Regions from separate parts of the Streptomyces sp. NPDC060035 genome, predicted to be linked through region 3. Evidence: riboswitches for the same ligand, from Rfam matches in the RefSeq annotation. Region 3 holds a riboswitch; each other region holds the start of a gene.

Region 1 (2,193 bases), on a different contig from region 3:
GAGATTCCGCACGAGCAGGCCAACCCTGCCCGGCGTGCCGCCAAGCAGCTCTCCAAGGAGCTCTTCCCCGCCACGGCTCGGATGTCCCGTCCGCGCCAGGGCACCGAGGAGACGGTGCGCCGGATCGACGCAGCGGGCGTGCGCGCCTTCTACGACGCCCATGTCCGCCCGTCCACCGCGACGGCCGTCATTGTCGGTGATCTCACCGGGGTCGATCTGGACACGCTGCTCGCGGACACCATCGGCGACTGGGCGGGCAACGCCGGCCAGTCACGCCCGGTGCCGCCGATCACCGCGGACGACACCGGCCGAGTGGTGATCGTGGACCGTCCCGGAGCCGTGCAGACGCAGCTGCTGATCGGCCGGATCGGCGCCGACCGGCACGACAGCGTGTGGCCCGCCCAGGTGCTGGGCACGTACTGCCTGGGCGGCACCCTCACCTCCCGGCTGGACCGCGTCCTGCGCGAGGAGAAGGGCTACACCTACGGGGTCCGGGCCTTCGGCCAGGTACTGCGTTCGACGGCACCGGGGTCTTCCTCCGGCGCGACCGGCGCCGCGATGCTCGCCATCAGCGGCTCCGTGGACACGGAGTCCACGGGGCCGGCCCTGGACGACCTCTGGAAGGTCCTGCGCACCCTGGCGGCCGAGGGGCTCACGGATGCCGAGCGTGAGACTGCCGTACAGAACCTCGTGGGGGTCGCCCCGCTGAAGTTCGAGACGGCGGCATCGGTCGCGGGCACCCTCGCCGACCAGGTGGAGCAGCACCTCCCGGACGACTACCAGGCACAGCTGTACGCACGCCTGGCCGAGACCGGCACGGTGGAGGCGACGGCCGCGGTGGTCAACGCGTTCCCCGTGGAACGGCTCGTCACGGTCCTCGTGGGAGACGCTTCGCAGATCGCTGAGCCCGTCAGGGCGCTGGGTATCGGCGAAGTATCGGTCGTCAGCGGCTGACAAAGCAGTACAGAGCGGACCCCGGCGAGTACGTTCTCGCCGGGGTTCTACTTTTTGTCCGACTTTACGAAGAACATTCATGTATGACCTGTGGGATGTGCGACAAAGCGGCCTGTCCGTTTGGTGATTGAAAGTCGCCCGGCCTAGCGTCGGCTCGGCTGTCCGCCAGACGTATGCCGCATCCGCGGCGCCGGACAGTCATCGCCGAGTCCCCGTCAGGCGCGAGCCTGGGGAGCCGGGGACCCACGCAGTCCCTGGGGTGAATCGGATGCCTGCGTCTCGTACGAGGCGGAGGGGTCCGTAGGAGACCTTCCTGCTCCGAACCCGTCAGCTAACCCGGTAGGCGAGAAGGAAGGAAAGGATCAGCCCCTCCATGGCGTTCACCCGTGCCACCGGGAAGCACCGTGCCCCGAGCCGCCTGACGCGCAGCAGCGCGAGGGTCGCCGGAATCGCGGCTCTGGCCACCACCGGTGTCATCGGCGGTATGGCCTCCCCGGCTCTCGCCGCGGACTCCGAGACCCTCACCGTCAGCAACACCGGGCTGACCCAGGCCGTTGCCATCGACACCACCCTCGCTGCCCAGATCGACGCCCAGGCCGAGGCGCAGCAGCACCAGGCCGACGTGGCGGCGAAGGCGAAGGCCGAAGCTGCGGCCAGGGCGAAGGCCAAGGCCGAGGCGAAGCGCAAGGCCGAAGCCCGCGCCAAGGAGGTCCGTGAGGCCAAGGCCCGCGCCGCCCGCGCCGCGGAGCGCGCCCGGCTGAACGCCTTCCACCTCCCGGTAGCCGGCTCCTACGTGACCACCGCCTACAAGTCCGGCGGGGCCCTCTGGTCCTCCGGCAGCCACTCGGGCGTGGACTTCCGCGCCGCGTCCGGCAGCTCCGTCGTCGCAGTCGGCGCCGGTACGGTCGTCGAGGCGGGCTGGGGAGGCGCGTACGGCAACAACATCGTGCTCCGGATGACGGACGGCACGTACACGCAGTACGGCCACCTCTCCTCGATCGGCGTCTCCGTCGGACAGAGTGTCACCTCGGGGCAGCAGATAGGCCTGTCGGGCTCGACCGGCAACTCCACCGGACCGCACCTGCACTTCGAGGCGCGGACCACCCCGGAGTACGGGTCCGACATGGACCCTGTCGCCTACCTCCGCGCACACGGTCTCCAGGTCTGAGACCTCGCACCGCACAGCTTCCCGAAGGCCCCGGCACCCCGCCGGGGCCTTCGTCGTGCCGCCCCGGGAAG
Region 2 (2,193 bases), on a different contig from region 3:
CGCCGCGGACATGACCCCGGCCCGGCGCACACGGGGGTGAGTGCGCCGGGCCGGGGAGGACACATCGGGTGCCGCCGGACACCCTTCTGCGGTCCTGAGGTCCTGCGGGGAGGAGAGACCCGGGACTACTTCAGGTGGAGCTGCTGACCCGGGAAGATCAGGTCGGCGTCCTCGACGATGTCGCCGTTCAGCTTGAACAGCTTCTGCCAGCCGCCCTTGACCTTCTTCGCGTCGGCGATCGTGCTCAGGGTGTCGCCGGCCTTCACCTTGTACTCGCCGTCACCCTTCTTGACCTTGTCGCCGGTCGGGGTGGTGACGGTCTTCGAGGCCTTGGGGGCGGTGCGCTTCTCGCTGCGCGTGGTGGGCTGCTCGGCCTTGCGCTCCGGCTGGGCGGCCTTGTCGGCGCTCGGCGCGGAGCCGGTGTCGACACCCGGGTCCACACCGTCGTTGGTCAGGCCGCCGGCACCGGCGCAGGCCCAGGCGCCCGGGCCCTGCAGGTCGAGAAGCTTCTCGGCGGCGGTGATCTGCTGGGCCTTGGAGGCCAGGTCGGCGCGGGCGGCGAACTGCGTACCGCCGGCGGCTGCCCAGCTGGACTGCGAGAACTGCAGACCGCCGTAGTAGCCGTTGCCGGTGTTGATGGACCAGTTGCCACCGGACTCGCACTGGGCGACGGCGTCCCACGTGGCGACGGAGGCGGCGGAGGCGCCGGTCGCACCCATCAGCGGAACGGCGACGGCGGCACCGGCGACGCCGGCCAGGGTGGCTATACGGACGGCCTTGGACGGGCGACGGTGCTTGCCCTTGCTCGAAAGCAGCATGGTTCTCCTCACCGACGCCTACGAGGTGAGCTGTCGGGTTCGGGCCTGTGAGTTGCCCGGTCGCTCGCACTGGCGAGCGACTTCACCCCGAGCCGGTCCTCACCCGTCTTCCGACGGCCGGGTCCGGCACTTACCTGGGTCCCCCGCTCCTGCCTACGGCGCTTTACGCGTCAGTCCCCTTCGGCCGACGGCAGGATTCGGCGTGACGGTCGAAGGTGCCCGCGGTGCGAGCGGTTCCGACCGTAAACATAGGCAACCCCCACATTCAAAGATGGACATCACGGACAATCAGCCCTTACCCGCAACCCGCGAAGGACCGTTTCCGCAGGTCGGAGGCGTCACCGGCGAACCGGGCGGACGAGAAGCGTCAGTTGACGCAAAGAGACCCATGTCTCACTTACGCATAAGTGGACATAGGCCTCTGAACTGCCCCCGATTTTGGGGTGTTTTCCCGAATTGGATCAGTTACCCGTAGCGGCTTCCGCGCCCGCCCCGGCGGTCTTCTCGCCCGCCTGGAGGCCCAGGTCGAGGCCCAGGTCGAGGTTCTGCCCGGGAAGGATCAGGTCCGGGTCGGAGCCCAGCTCGTCCTTGTTGGCCTCGTAGAGCGCCGTCCAGCCGCCGGGCAGCTCCTGGGAGTCTGCGATCGCCCAGAGGTTGTCGCCCGCGCGGACGGTGTAGGTCCCGGCGCTCCCGTCGGCACCCTTGCGCGCCTCGGCGTCACCGCGCGATGCGTGCCGGCCGGAGTCGCGCCCGTCCTCCGAGCCCGTACCGGCGCTCGCCTCCGGGGCCGGTGTGCCGCGGTGCTTGCCACCCGGCGCTCCGTTCGAGGCGTCAGAGGTCTCGGACGCGTCGGGCGAGGGAGAGGCCGAGGGGTCGGCCGCATTGGATCCGGTCGACTTGTCGGCTTCGCCGGTTTCATCACCCTTGTCGCTCGCGCCCTTGCGCGTCTTGTCCGACGCGCCGGGCGAAGAGGTGTCCGACGCGCCGCCGGACGGGGTCGCGGTGTCCGACGGCTCGGTGGTCGGCTCACTGCCCGGGTCGACACCCGGCAGCGTGCCGTCCAGCGCGAGCCCGGAGATCACCGCGCAGCTGGCCCACGCCGTCACCCCCGTGTCGCCGAGCACCTTCTCCGCCACGGATATCTGCTGCGAGCGGCTGGCCAGGTCGGCGCGGGGCGCGAACGCCGTGCCGCCGTAGGCCGACCAGGTGTCCTGCGAGAACTGCAGGCCGCCGTAGTAGCCGTTGCCGAGGTCGGCGCTCCACATGCCACCGCTCTCGCACTCTGCGACCCGGTCCCAGGTCGAGGCGTCGGCGGCGTGCGCGCCGGTCGCGCCGAGCAGCGGGATGGCGATGGCCGACCCTGTGACGCCTGCGG
Region 3 (2,193 bases):
CAGGGATTCCTGACCAATGCCCTGAACCCGAAGGCGCCCGTGCTCTTCCTCAGCCTGCTGCCCCAGTTCGTCCCCGAGGGACAGCCGCCGCTCCCCAGAACCCTGCTGCTGGCGGCCTTGGTCGTGGTGCTGGCGCTCCTCTGGTTCCCGGCCGTGGCCCTGTTGGTGGACCGCCTCGGCCGCCGGCTGCGCCGACCGCGTACCGCCCGCGCGATCGAGGGCGGCAGCGGCGCGGCGCTCACCGCACTCGGGCTCGTGCTGGTGACCGGGTCCCTGGTGCACTGAATCGGCAGGGTCGGCCGATTGGCGACACCAGCAGGGACGGCCGAAGGCGGCATCAGCAGGGGGTCACGGTCAGCGGACCCGCCCGTACCAGATGCTGTTCGACCAGATCCGTTCCAGCCGGACCACCGCCCCGGTCTTCGGCGAGTGCCAGATCTTGCCGCCGCCGGCGTAGATGCCCACGTGGTAGACACTCCGGCCCGCGTGGAAGAAGACCAGGTCGCCGCGCTGCCGCTGCGACGAGGAGATATGGCGGGTCTTGTTGTACTGCTGCTGGGCCGTGCGGGGGAGCTTCTTGCCCGCCCTCTTGAACGAGTAGAGCGTGAGGCCCGAACAGTCGAAGCGGTGGGGGCCGCTGGCGCCGTACCTGTAGGGCGACCCCTTCTTCGAGGCGGCGATGTTGAGCGCCCTTATCGAGAGGGAGGAGGCCTCGGCCTCATTGACGAGGCCTGGGGCGAGCATGGTGCTGCCGACAGCGAATGTGAGAACCGAGGCCGTACCGACCCGGGCAAAAAGTGACGGGACATGAACCTGCGCAGTCATGCGCAACCCTTCGTCAGCCGCCTGTGAAGGATGACCTGTCGGGTTCGGGCTGGCGAAGTTGCCCGGCCGCACACGGCGGCTTCACCCCGAGGGTCGAACGGATATCCGGTCGACCCGTTGTGCTCGGGTCCTCCACTCCTGCCGATCCACTCCTGTCGACCAGGCATCCGGACGGCGGCAGGACTCGGCGTCCGCCCGGACCGCCCCGCCGCGGTGGCGGGGGCTTGTCGTCCCAGGGATCTTTACTCACGAACTGCCGGTTTTCCGCGGTGAAATGCGTTATGTGAGAGTCGTCACGGCTGATCCATTCGGGTGGACGGAGTGGATCCGGGGGTGACGCGACGCTGGGCGGCCAGCCTCGTACCAGCAGCGGAACGATGAATTCCGGTCAGTGTCCGCGCGCACTGCGCAAGTTGAACTGTCCCTCGTGCGGGGGGATGGTCTACGCCGAACGAGCGAGGAAATCCGATCTGCCCATCGGGCGTGTCGTGCAGGGGCGTAGGGAAGTCGGTCCGGCGGGGGAGCCGGGCGGAGGGGCGGTCAACTCGTCGATTCGGGTGGCACGGTGACCCGCCCTGCGCGCCTCTCCCCGTCCAGTACCCGCAAGGCCCGGGCCAAGGTGGCCGCATGGATCTGGGCTTCGCCCCGCTCATGCATCAGGGCGAGCGCGTCGCGCAGGGCGGTGGCCCGTGAGGCCAGTGCCTGGGCGGCCCGGAGCGCTCCGTAGGTGTCGCTGCCCCGGGCGGGATTGATCCGGCCGACCTGGTCGAGTACTTCCAGGTAGCAGTCGATGAACTCTCCCTCGGCGCGGGTCAGCGCGGGGAGCGGGGGGAGCTGGGGAGAGAGCAACGGGGATCACCTCGCGGGGTGTGGCGGCCGAGTCGGTTTGCGGTTCTCCGTGACGTGGTCGACCAGTCCGTACGCCTTGGCGGCCGGGGCGTCGAGGATCGTGTCCCGCTCGAGGTCGGTGCCGATGTCCTGTGCGGAACGCCTCGTGTGACGGGTCGGCATCGCGGTGAGCATCTCGCGCTCACGCATCAGCTCGCGCGCCGTGATCTCGAGGTCGGAGGGCTGGCCCTGTACCGGCTCGTCGAGGGCCGGCTGCTGAATGACTACCCGGGCGCCGGGCAGAGCATGTCGGCGGTCGGGTGCGCCGGCCGCGAGCAGCGCGGCGGCGTAGGAGCCCGCCTGGCCGAGGCAGAAGGTCTCCACCTCGCAGGACAGGTACTGCAAAGACCGGGACGACCGACTCGGGGCAGCGCAACGACAGGAAGCCGTGCGCCCCCGTCCGCTACGGCGGGGGTGCACGGCGGCTCCGGTGCGGAATCGCTCAGCCGGTGAGGGCGGGTGCGGGTTTCCGCTCTGAGG

What was found. Region 3 has a riboswitch for cyclic di-AMP ahead of ACFWBQ_RS21740 (C40 family peptidase). Riboswitches for the same ligand answer to the same signal wherever they lie in the genome.
Region 1: linked by a shared signal. The riboswitch ahead of ACFWBQ_RS35575 (M23 family metallopeptidase) and the one ahead of ACFWBQ_RS21740 (C40 family peptidase) in region 3 are both predicted to bind cyclic di-AMP.
Region 2: linked by a shared signal. The riboswitch ahead of ACFWBQ_RS13625 (transglycosylase family protein) and the one ahead of ACFWBQ_RS21740 (C40 family peptidase) in region 3 are both predicted to bind cyclic di-AMP.

What each region holds. Positions count from the first base shown of each region.
Region 1 covers NZ_JBHWVO010000041.1:20,450-22,642, forward strand. The annotation lists gene ACFWBQ_RS35570 (M16 family metallopeptidase) at 1-954, shown strand, start outside; cyclic di-AMP (ydaO/yuaA leader) riboswitch at 1,147-1,315, shown strand; gene ACFWBQ_RS35575 (M23 family metallopeptidase) at 1,328-2,122, shown strand.
Region 2 covers NZ_JBHWVO010000007.1:109,001-111,193, forward strand. The annotation lists gene ACFWBQ_RS13625 (transglycosylase family protein) at 126-818, opposite strand; cyclic di-AMP (ydaO/yuaA leader) riboswitch at 819-989, opposite strand; gene ACFWBQ_RS13630 (transglycosylase family protein) at 1,280-2,193, opposite strand, start outside.
Region 3 covers NZ_JBHWVO010000013.1:144,407-146,599, forward strand. The annotation lists gene ACFWBQ_RS21735 (LysE family translocator) at 1-285, shown strand, start outside; gene ACFWBQ_RS21740 (C40 family peptidase) at 355-825, opposite strand; cyclic di-AMP (ydaO/yuaA leader) riboswitch at 829-1,025, opposite strand; gene ACFWBQ_RS21745 (hypothetical protein) at 1,366-1,674, opposite strand; partial or broken gene ACFWBQ_RS21750 (ATP-dependent Clp protease proteolytic subunit) at 1,681-2,049, opposite strand; gene ACFWBQ_RS21755 (ABC transporter permease) at 2,156-2,193, opposite strand, start outside.